DNA from 4 places in the Streptomyces sp. NA02950 genome. Region 3 is predicted to be linked to each of the others. Evidence: riboswitches for the same ligand, from Rfam matches in the RefSeq annotation. Region 3 holds a riboswitch; each other region holds the start of a gene.

Region 1 (2,192 bases), 2.2 Mb from region 3:
CGGCTTCGGCGAGTTCGGCCGCCGCGGCCCGGCCGCCCTCCGGGGTGAACCCCGGGAGCACCACGCCGCGCCAGGGTGTCACACGCAGCTCATCCGACCCGCCCCGGGAGGCGAGCGCGGCGAGCAGCCGCCACTGCGCGGCGCTCATCCGGCCGAGCGGTACGGCCACGGACACCGCGTGGCGTCCGTCCGGCCCGGCCACCGGCCCCGGTGCGGGGGGCCCGACCGGGCCCGGCGCGGGTGGGCCGTGTCCCGTGTCCGGTCCGACGCCGGTTACCGTGTCCGGTCCGGCGACGACGCCCGTGGCCGGTCCGAGTGCGATGCCCGTGGCCGGTCCGAGTGCGATGCCCGCGTCGGCGAGTCGCGCCGCCAATCCCTCGGCCGTCACGGCGTGTTGCCGTGGGAGCTCCGGCACCCGCCAGGCCCGGATGCCGCTTTCCTCCGCTCGCGTCAGGAATTCCAGGGCCGCCAGCGCGGCGGCGCGCGGCGCGTCCCCGGCCACCGCGACCCGCACCACGGGGCCGGTCCCACCCGCGGGGCCTGCGGGTCCCATCCGCAGCACGGCCCCGCCGTCCGGTGTTGCGATCAATGTCACATCCGCGCCCAGTGCGGCCACATCGCCCCGGCCGTCGTCCAGCGCGAACAGAAACCGCCCCGACAATCCCGACAATCCCGTCGGTTCCGTCGACTCGCCGGGCCCTGCCGCACACAGCAGCGCGTCCAACTCCCGTGCCCACCCGGGCACATCGGCGTACCCGGTGCCGTCCAGGCCGCTCAGCGGTGACGCCACGATGTTGCGCACCCGGTCATGTGCGTCCGACGGCAGCAGTCCGGCCGTCCGCAGCCGCTCCGCCAGCGGCGCGCCGCACTCCGCGGCCAGGCCCCGCAGCTGGAGATTCCCCCGTGAGGTGAGGTCCATCCGGCCGTCGCCCAGCTCCTCCGCCACCCCCGCCAGCACGTCGGCCTGACGTCCCGTCAACAGGCCGCCGGGCAGCCGGACACGGGCCAGTGCGCCATCGTGCGCCGGGTGAAGCCGCAGTGCGCCGGGGCATGCGTCATCGCGCCCACCGCGGTCCGCGGAGACCGCGCGGTCCCCGGCGGAGCGGGCCCGGACACCGGCGGCGGGCGTTTGATCCCCAGGTGGGACGGTTGTCGGGGGGAGGGGCATGGCCGCGAGCATACCGACGATTCCCCGGCCCTCTCCGTCCCGTGGCAGGTCAGCAACGCTTACTATGCTCTGCGGCGGGTCGTCCCGGCCCGCCGGACGCAACTGACGGCGTCAGGGGAGGAAGCCGGTGCGATTCCGGCGCGGTCCCGCCACTGTGAGCACGGCAGCAGCCGCGCGAGCCAGGAACTCCCGCCGTCTTCAACCCGCCCGGGGCGCGGACCCCGAGGAAGGCGCTGAGCCATGATTCTGCTGCTGTCGACGTCCGACACCGACCTGCTCAGTGCCCGTGCCGCCACGGGCCCGGTGCCGTACCGCCTGGCCAACCCGGCCCGGCTCGCCCTCGACGACCTTCCCGGCCTTCTCGAGGGCGTCGAGCTCGTCGTCGTACGGCTGCTCGGCGGCGTCCGCGCCTGGCAGGAGGGGCTCGACACCCTGCTCGCGGGCGACCGCCCCGTCGTTGTCCTCACCGGTGAACAGGCCCCCGACGCCCAGCTCATGGAGGCGTCCACGGTCCCGGTCGGCATCGCCGCCGAGGCCCACGCCTACCTCGCCCACGGCGGCCCCGGCAACCTGGCCCAGCTGGCCCGATTCCTCTCCGACACCGTGCTGCTCACCGGCCATGGCTTCGAACCGCCCGCACCCGCGCCCACCTGGGGCCCGCTGGAGCGCACCGCGCGCACGGCCACCGGCCCCACCATCGCGGTGCTCTACTACCGCGCGCACCACATGAGCGGCAACACGGCCTTCGTCGAAGCCCTGTGCCAGGCCGTGGAGGATGCCGGGGGCCGCCCGCTCCCGCTGTTCGTCGCCTCGCTGCGCGCCCCCGAGACCGAGCTGATCGAGGCCCTCGGCGCGGCCGACGCGGTCGTCACCACCGTGCTCGCGGCCGGCGGCACCCGGCCCGCCGACGCCTCCGCCGGCGGCGACGACGAGGCGTGGGACGCGGGCGCGCTCGCCGGGCTCGACGTCCCCGTGCTCCAGGCGCTGTGCCTGACCGGTTCGCGCACCGCCTGGGAGGAGAACG
Region 2 (2,192 bases), 3.9 Mb from region 3:
CGCTTCCCCGGCGCCCCGCCTCTGCCGGTCAGAAACCCGCCCCTGTCGGACAGAACCCTGCCCACCACCAGCCGTGCCGTCACCGAGGTCACCAGGGCCAGTGCGCCCACCCGCCGCGACAGCCGCACCGCGCGGTCGATGTCGCCGCCGCGCACCGGCCGTCCGCCGCCGCCCAGCACCGGCCGGTGCTCGACCCGGCCGGAGTACGTGAGGGTGCCGCCCAGCCGCACCCCGAGCGCGCCCGCGAACGACGCCTCCACCGGGCCCGCGTTGGGGCTGGGATGGCGCTGTCCGTCCCGCCGCCAGGCCCGCAGGGCACCGCGCGGGTCGGGGCCCGCGACGGTCGCCAGGGCGGCCGTCAGCCGCGCCCCGGGCCAGCCCGCGACGTCGTCCAGCCGGGCCGCGGCCCAGCCGAACCGCCGGTAGCGCGGCGACTTGTGGCCCACCATGGCGTCCAGGGTGTTGACGGCCCGGAAGGCGACGAGCCCCGGCACCCCGCCCACGGCCCCCCACACCAGGGCGCCCACGACGGCGTCGGAGGTGTTCTCCGCGACCGACTCCACCACCGCGCGGGCGATCGCTTGGGCGTCCAGCGCCTGCGGGTCGCGTCCGCACAGATGCGGCAGCCGCTCCCGGGCGGTTTCGACGTCCCCGGCGGCCAGGGCGCCGCCGATGGCCCGGGCCTCGCGCCCCAGCGTCGTGCCGCCCAGTACGGCCCAGGTGGCGGCGGCGGTCAGGGCGATGTCGGCGCGGCGGCGCCCGACCACGGCGCGTACGGCACGCGTCAGGAGCGCGGCACCGGCGGCCGCGCCGCCCGCGCACAGTGCGGTGTGCAGGGCCCCGTAGCCGCGGTGGTCGCGCCACAGCCCGCGCTCGGCGGCCAGGGCGGCCCGCCCGAACGCGGCCACCGGATGGCCGCGCCGGGGGTCGCCCGTGGCGAGGTCACCGAGGAAGCCGAGAGCGGCGCCGCACGCGAACGAGGCGTGATCGGCACGCATCCCTCAGCCCGCCGTCGTGCCTCGGCCGAGGGGCCCCCGCGTGACACCTCCGCCGAGGGGGCCGCGGAGCGGTGGGACGGGTGGCGTGGCGGTGCCGGGCATGGCGGTATGTCCTCACTCAGGGTCCGCGCCCTGGCTCGACGTGACCGGCGGTGAGAGTCTCCTGGCTCCCGGATCCGCGGTTCTCCCGGTCTTCCAGCTCCGTGTACGGACCAGCCGTACGGACGAGCCGTGACCCCGTGCAGGCGATGGGAGAGCGCTCCCCGGTGACAGTGGCGGGACCGCGCCGGATTCGCACCGGCTTCCTCTGCTGCCGCCGTTTGGCTCCGGAAGTCCACCATGCCCCGCGAAGGGCCGTCAACTCGCCCATGACCTGCGACGCACGAGTGTGCCGAGGCCCACATGAGCCCGCGCGGCGCGCACGGCGGACGGCCGCCGGGCGGGACACGCTGGTCAGCGTCTCCCGCCCGGCGGCCGTTGTGTTCAGGGGTGCCGAGAGGCGCCGAGGAGCCCTCAGGCGACGATCAGATAGATGCCGTACGCCACCACCGCGGCGCACAGCGTGAAACAGGCGTACGCGCCGGAGCGGGCGAGTGCGGACGAGCCGCCCTGTGCCGTGACCGTGCCGGTGGCGGCGGTGGTGCCGGTGGCTGCGGCCACTCCCTCGGGCTGGAGCCCCTTGCGGGACGTGCCGACGATGCCCATGGTGAAGACGCCCACCACTCCGACCGTCACCGCGAGGCTGACGCCGAAGACCTGGCCGAGTGCCGCCCAGTCGATGCTCATTGCGTTGCTCCCTTTAGCTGCTGGTGCCGCTCGACGCCGCGGAGGCGGCAGAGCCGGCCGTGGCGACGGCCTTCGGCTGTTCGGTCGTGGTGTCGGTGGTGTCCGTGGTGTCCGTGGCGTCTGTGGTGCTCTCGGCCGTGGTGTCGGGGCCGGTGACGATGCCCGTGTCCGATCCGGCGGCGGAACCCACCGGGGGCGGGGCGACCGACCGGAGGGCGGCGGTGATCACACCCACCGGCTCGGTGGTGCCGACCTCGTTGACGTTGGCGGCGTCCACCGGCTTGCGGCGGGACAGCGCCCAGATGACCGCGCAGCCCGCGACGGCGAGCACGGCCACCGCCGTGACACCCCAGTTGCCCTGGTCGGCCAGGAGCGCGGACCCGGCCGCGATCAGACCCGCGGCGGGAA
Region 3 (2,192 bases):
CCGCGGGGTGACCGCGCTGCCGTTCCTGTCCGGGGCGGGCGAGCGGGCGCCGTTCGTCGAACCCGCCGCCCAGGGACGGCTCGACGGGCTCACCCTCGCCTCGACCCGAGCCGACGCGGTCCGCGCGGTCTGCGAGTCGATCGCCTACGCCGCCCGCCACTGCCTGGAGGCGGCCGGGCTCTCCGCGAGCCTGGCGCTGTGCGGCGGCGGCACCCGGTCCCGGGCCTGGACCCAGTTGTTCGCGGATGTCCTCGGCCGCGAGGTGCGCATCCCGGACGAGCCCGAGGTGGGGGCTCGCGGCGCGGTCGCCGTCGCCTGGGAGTGCCTCGGCGAGCCGGTCGACGCGGAGCGCTGGCAGGCCGACGCGCGGACCGTGGCACCGGATCCGGACCGCCGCGACATCTTCGAACGCGGCTACGCCGACTACCGTTCCCGGCTGGCCCGGGCCCTTGCCGTATGGCGGGAGAACGCCTCGGAACAGCGGGCCGAGGCCGCCCCGCAATAGCACATACGTGGGAAACTCCCCCGTGGGCGACACAAGATGTGGGGGTGCGTGCGTCGGCCGACACAAGATGTATGCTCGTGCTCGCTGTCGACGCAGGGGAATCCGGTGGGAATCCGGAACTGTCCCGCAACGGTGTACGTGTACGCATATGTGTACCCGTGAGTCCGATGACCCGTCGACGGCCGTCTGAACACGTCCGGGCCTCGCGGGTTGGGCCGTTGGACGCTGCGCGGTGTGCGTTCGTACGGTAGTGCGGATTCGTCATGCCCGTACGCGGCCATCGCACCCTCCCTCCTGGCCCCCAGCCGAGCGAGGGAGAACACTTCAGTGACCATCGCGCCCGCCGACCCGGTTTCAGAGGCAGCGGCTTCCCAGGCAGAGGCCGACGCTCCCGGGACCGCACTGCTGCGGACCCTCACCGGGCTCACCGCCGATCTGCCCGCCACCGACCCCGGCAAGGTCGCGGCCGCCGCCCTGCGCGGCCGTCACCCCGGCTCGGACGAGGCGGAGTTGCGCACCCTCGCGACCGAAGCGGCGGCCGGGCTGATCGCCGAGGAGCCGGAGTACTCCCGGCTGGCCGCGCGGCTGCTGGCCCTGGCGATCACCGAGGAGGCGGCCGGGCAGGGCGCGGTCTCCTTCTCGGCCTCGGTCGCGGTGGGCCACCGCGAGGGCCTGATCGCCGACTCCACCGCCGAGTTCGTCACCGCCCACGCCGCCCGGCTGGACGCGCTGGTGGACCGGGCGCTGGCCGACGGCGCCGACAACCGGTTCGGCTACTTCGGACTGCGCACCCTGCACAGCCGCTACCTGCTGCGCCACCCGACCTCCCGTCAGGTGATCGAGACCCCGCAGCACTTCCTGCTCCGGGTCGCCTGCGGTCTGGCCGAGGACCTCAGCGAGCGAGCCGTGGACGAGGTCGCCGAGCTGTACCGGCTCACCAGCACCCTGTCGTACCTGCCCAGCTCCCCCACGCTGTTCAACTCCGGCACCCGCCATCCGCAGATGTCCTCGTGCTACCTGCTGGACTCGCCGCTGGACGAGCTGGACTCGATCTACCACCGCTACCACCAGGTCGCGCGGCTGTCGAAGCACGCGGGCGGCATCGGGCTCTCCTACTCCCGTATCCGCGCCCGCGGTTCGCTGATCCGGGGCACCAACGGGCACTCCAACGGCATCGTGCCGTTCCTGCGCACCCTGGACGCCTCGGTGGCCGCGGTCAACCAGGGCGGCCGGCGCAAGGGCGCGGCCTGTGTCTACCTGGAGACCTGGCACGCGGACATCGAGGAGTTCCTGGAGCTGCGGGACAACACCGGCGAGGAAGCCCGCCGCACCCACAACCTCAACATCGCCCACTGGATCCCGGACGAGTTCATGCGCCGGGTCGAGGCGGATGCCTCCTGGTCGCTGTTCTCCCCCGCCGACGCGCCGCAGCTGGTGGACCTGTGGGGCGAGGAGTTCGACACCGCGTACCGCAAGGCCGAGGCCGAGGGCCGCGCGGTCAAGCAGGTCCTGGCCCGCCAGCTCTACGCCCGCATGATGCGCACCCTGGCGCAGACCGGCAACGGCTGGATGACGTTCAAGGACGCCGCCAACCGCACCGCCAACCAGACCGCCGAGCCCGGCAAGGTCGTCCACTCCTCCAACCTCTGCACCGAGATCCTGGAGGTCACCGACGACGGCGAGACCG
Region 4 (2,192 bases), 5.5 Mb from region 3:
ACCAATGCCCCGACGGCCGCGAACCGTACGCCACGGCGCACGCGTCGCCGCGTGTGCTTCACCACCCTGCCTCCTTCACGTCGATCCGGCCCCGGGCCCCGGACGGCGAGGACCCTCCCCCTATACGGGCCGGACCGGCGTGGCGCTCACCGCGAGCGCGGGATGCTCACTTCGTGAGCGTGATCGGCCGGCGGAAGCAGACCCGGTGCTGCCCCGGACCGTCGTAGTCGCCCTGCACGGGCAGGCCGTCGACCTCGCGGTCGCCCGGCTCCAGGGCGAAGCCCATGGCGCGGTGGAAGGCGATGGAGCCGGTGTTCCGCGGGGAGGTGATGGCACGGACCTCGCCGCGGCCCGCCGCGGCGGCGCGCCGGAAGAACTCGGTGTACAGACCGCGGGCCACGCCCCGGCCGCGCAACGCCGGGTCCACGCCCACGAAGTGGATGTACGCCTCGTCCTCATTGTCGGCGGAGTAGAAGCCGACCAGGAAGGCGGCGACGGTACCGTCCGCGTTCTCCCGGACCAGGCTGGTGCCGGAGAAGAACTGAAGGAACAGCTTGGGCAGCAACAGGGACAGTTCACGGGCCTGTTCGGGGCTGCGCGAGTCGCCCCACCACGTCTGGATGCGCTCCACGATGGCGCGGTGGTCGGAGACATGGGCCCGGCGTACCTGGGACATGCGGTTCAGCTCCCTCTACTGACATCCGTCTTCTGACATCGCTCTTCCGACATCGCTTTTCCGACATCGGTGGCGACGGCTTGCCGGGAACATTGTGCTGGAGCGAACTCCTTCGCCGGCGGCCCCGTTTCCCCCGGCCGCGCCGAGCGCCTAGGCTGGGTGGTGCAGCTGGTTCGCCCTGTCCGCCAGGCAGGCGCGTCGTAAGAGGGAACCCGGTGGGAATCCGGGACTGCCCCGCAGCGGTGAGCGGGAACGACCGCCGTCATACGCACTGGGCCCGGCCGGGTCTGGGAAGCGACGGCCAGTAGGTGGCTCGGAATCGGCCGAGGCGCGCCCGTGAGTCCGAAGACCTGCCACTGCCCGTGCGCGGACGGCCGCGCGCGGATGTCTCGGTGACCTCGAGGGCGGGTCGGCGGCGCGTGCGGGCACCTTCGGTGTCACGCCGTCCTCGCCTTCCCCTCGCACCCTCGGCCCGGTCCCGGGACCCATGACGAGTGCTCGCGAAGGAGAGTTCCGTGACAACCGAGTCCGCGGCCACGGCCGCCACGGCGACCGTGTACGGCTATCCCCGCCAGGGGGCGAACCGGGAACTGAAGAAGGCGGTCGAGGGGTACTGGAAGGGGCGGGTCACCGCCGGGGAGCTCCGCCGGACCGCCGCCGAGCTGCGCCGCGCCAACTGGCGGCAGCTCGCCGACGACGGGGTGCACGAGGTGCCCACCGGTGACTTCTCGCTGTACGACCATGTGCTGGACACCAGCGTGATGGTGGGCGCCGTGCCGGACCGGCACCGCGCCGCCGTCGATGCCGACCCGCTGGACGGCTACTTCGCCATGGCACGCGGCACCAGTGAGGTGGCGCCCCTGGAGATGACCAAGTGGTTCGACACCAACTACCACTATCTGGTGCCGGAGCTGGGGCCGGACACCGTCTTCCGCGCCGACTCCGCCCGGCAGGCGGCCGAGTTGCGGGAGGCCCTCGCGCTCGGCCACACCGCGCGCCCGGTGCTGGTCGGCCCGGTCAGCTATCTGCTGCTGGCCAAGCCCGCGCCAGGGGTAGACCCCTCGTTCGCACCGCTCACCCTGCTGGACCGGCTGATCCCGGTGTACGCGGAGGTGCTGGCCGACCTGCGGGCGGCCGGTGCCACCTGGGTCCAGCTGGACGAACCCGCGCTGGTCCAGGACCGCACCCCGGCCGAGCTCAATGCCGCCGCCCGCGCCTACCGTGAGCTGGGCGCCCTGACCGACCGGCCCCGGCTGCTGGTCGCCTCGTACTTCGGCCGGCTCGGCGAGGCCCTGCCGGTGCTCGCCAAGGCACCGGTCGAGGGGTTGGCGCTGGACTTCACCGGACCGGCCGCCGCCCAGGTCGACGATCTCGCCGCGGTGGGCGGGCTGCCCGGCAAGCGGCTGGTCGCCGGGGTGGTGGACGGCCGCAATGTGTGGATCAACGATCTGGCCGCCTCGCTGTCCACCCTGGGTACGCTGCTGGGCCTCGCCGACCGGGTGGATGTGTCCGCGTC

Evidence for each region. A riboswitch is a leader RNA that binds a small molecule or an ion and turns the genes downstream of it on or off. The one in region 3 is predicted to bind cobalamin.
Region 1: it holds a riboswitch for cobalamin, as region 3 does, so the genes downstream of both, cobN (cobaltochelatase subunit CobN) here and HUT19_RS13550 (ribonucleoside-diphosphate reductase subunit alpha) in region 3, are expected to answer to the same signal.
Region 2: it holds a riboswitch for cobalamin, as region 3 does, so the genes downstream of both, HUT19_RS31155 (cobalamin biosynthesis protein) here and HUT19_RS13550 (ribonucleoside-diphosphate reductase subunit alpha) in region 3, are expected to answer to the same signal.
Region 4: it holds a riboswitch for cobalamin, as region 3 does, so the genes downstream of both, metE (5-methyltetrahydropteroyltriglutamate--homocysteine S-methyltransferase) here and HUT19_RS13550 (ribonucleoside-diphosphate reductase subunit alpha) in region 3, are expected to answer to the same signal.

What each region holds. Positions count from the first base shown of each region.
Region 1 is NZ_CP054916.1:1,055,055-1,057,246, reverse strand. Features, by position in the region: gene cobG (precorrin-3B synthase) at 1-1,168, opposite strand, end outside; cobalamin riboswitch at 1,227-1,377, shown strand; gene cobN (cobaltochelatase subunit CobN) at 1,409-2,192, shown strand, end outside.
Region 2 is NZ_CP054916.1:7,085,772-7,087,963, forward strand. Features, by position in the region: gene HUT19_RS31155 (cobalamin biosynthesis protein) at 1-998, opposite strand, end outside; cobalamin riboswitch at 1,155-1,307, opposite strand; gene HUT19_RS31160 (hypothetical protein) at 1,512-1,784, opposite strand; gene HUT19_RS31165 (inorganic phosphate transporter) at 1,798-2,192, opposite strand, start outside.
Region 3 is NZ_CP054916.1:3,214,734-3,216,925, forward strand. Features, by position in the region: gene HUT19_RS13545 (FGGY-family carbohydrate kinase) at 1-505, shown strand, start outside; cobalamin riboswitch at 577-700, shown strand; gene HUT19_RS13550 (ribonucleoside-diphosphate reductase subunit alpha) at 833-2,192, shown strand, end outside.
Region 4 is NZ_CP054916.1:8,674,739-8,676,930, reverse strand. Features, by position in the region: gene HUT19_RS37235 (S1 family peptidase) at 1-62, opposite strand, end outside; gene HUT19_RS37230 (GNAT family N-acetyltransferase) at 167-676, opposite strand; cobalamin riboswitch at 846-1,032, shown strand; gene metE (5-methyltetrahydropteroyltriglutamate--homocysteine S-methyltransferase) at 1,192-2,192, shown strand, end outside.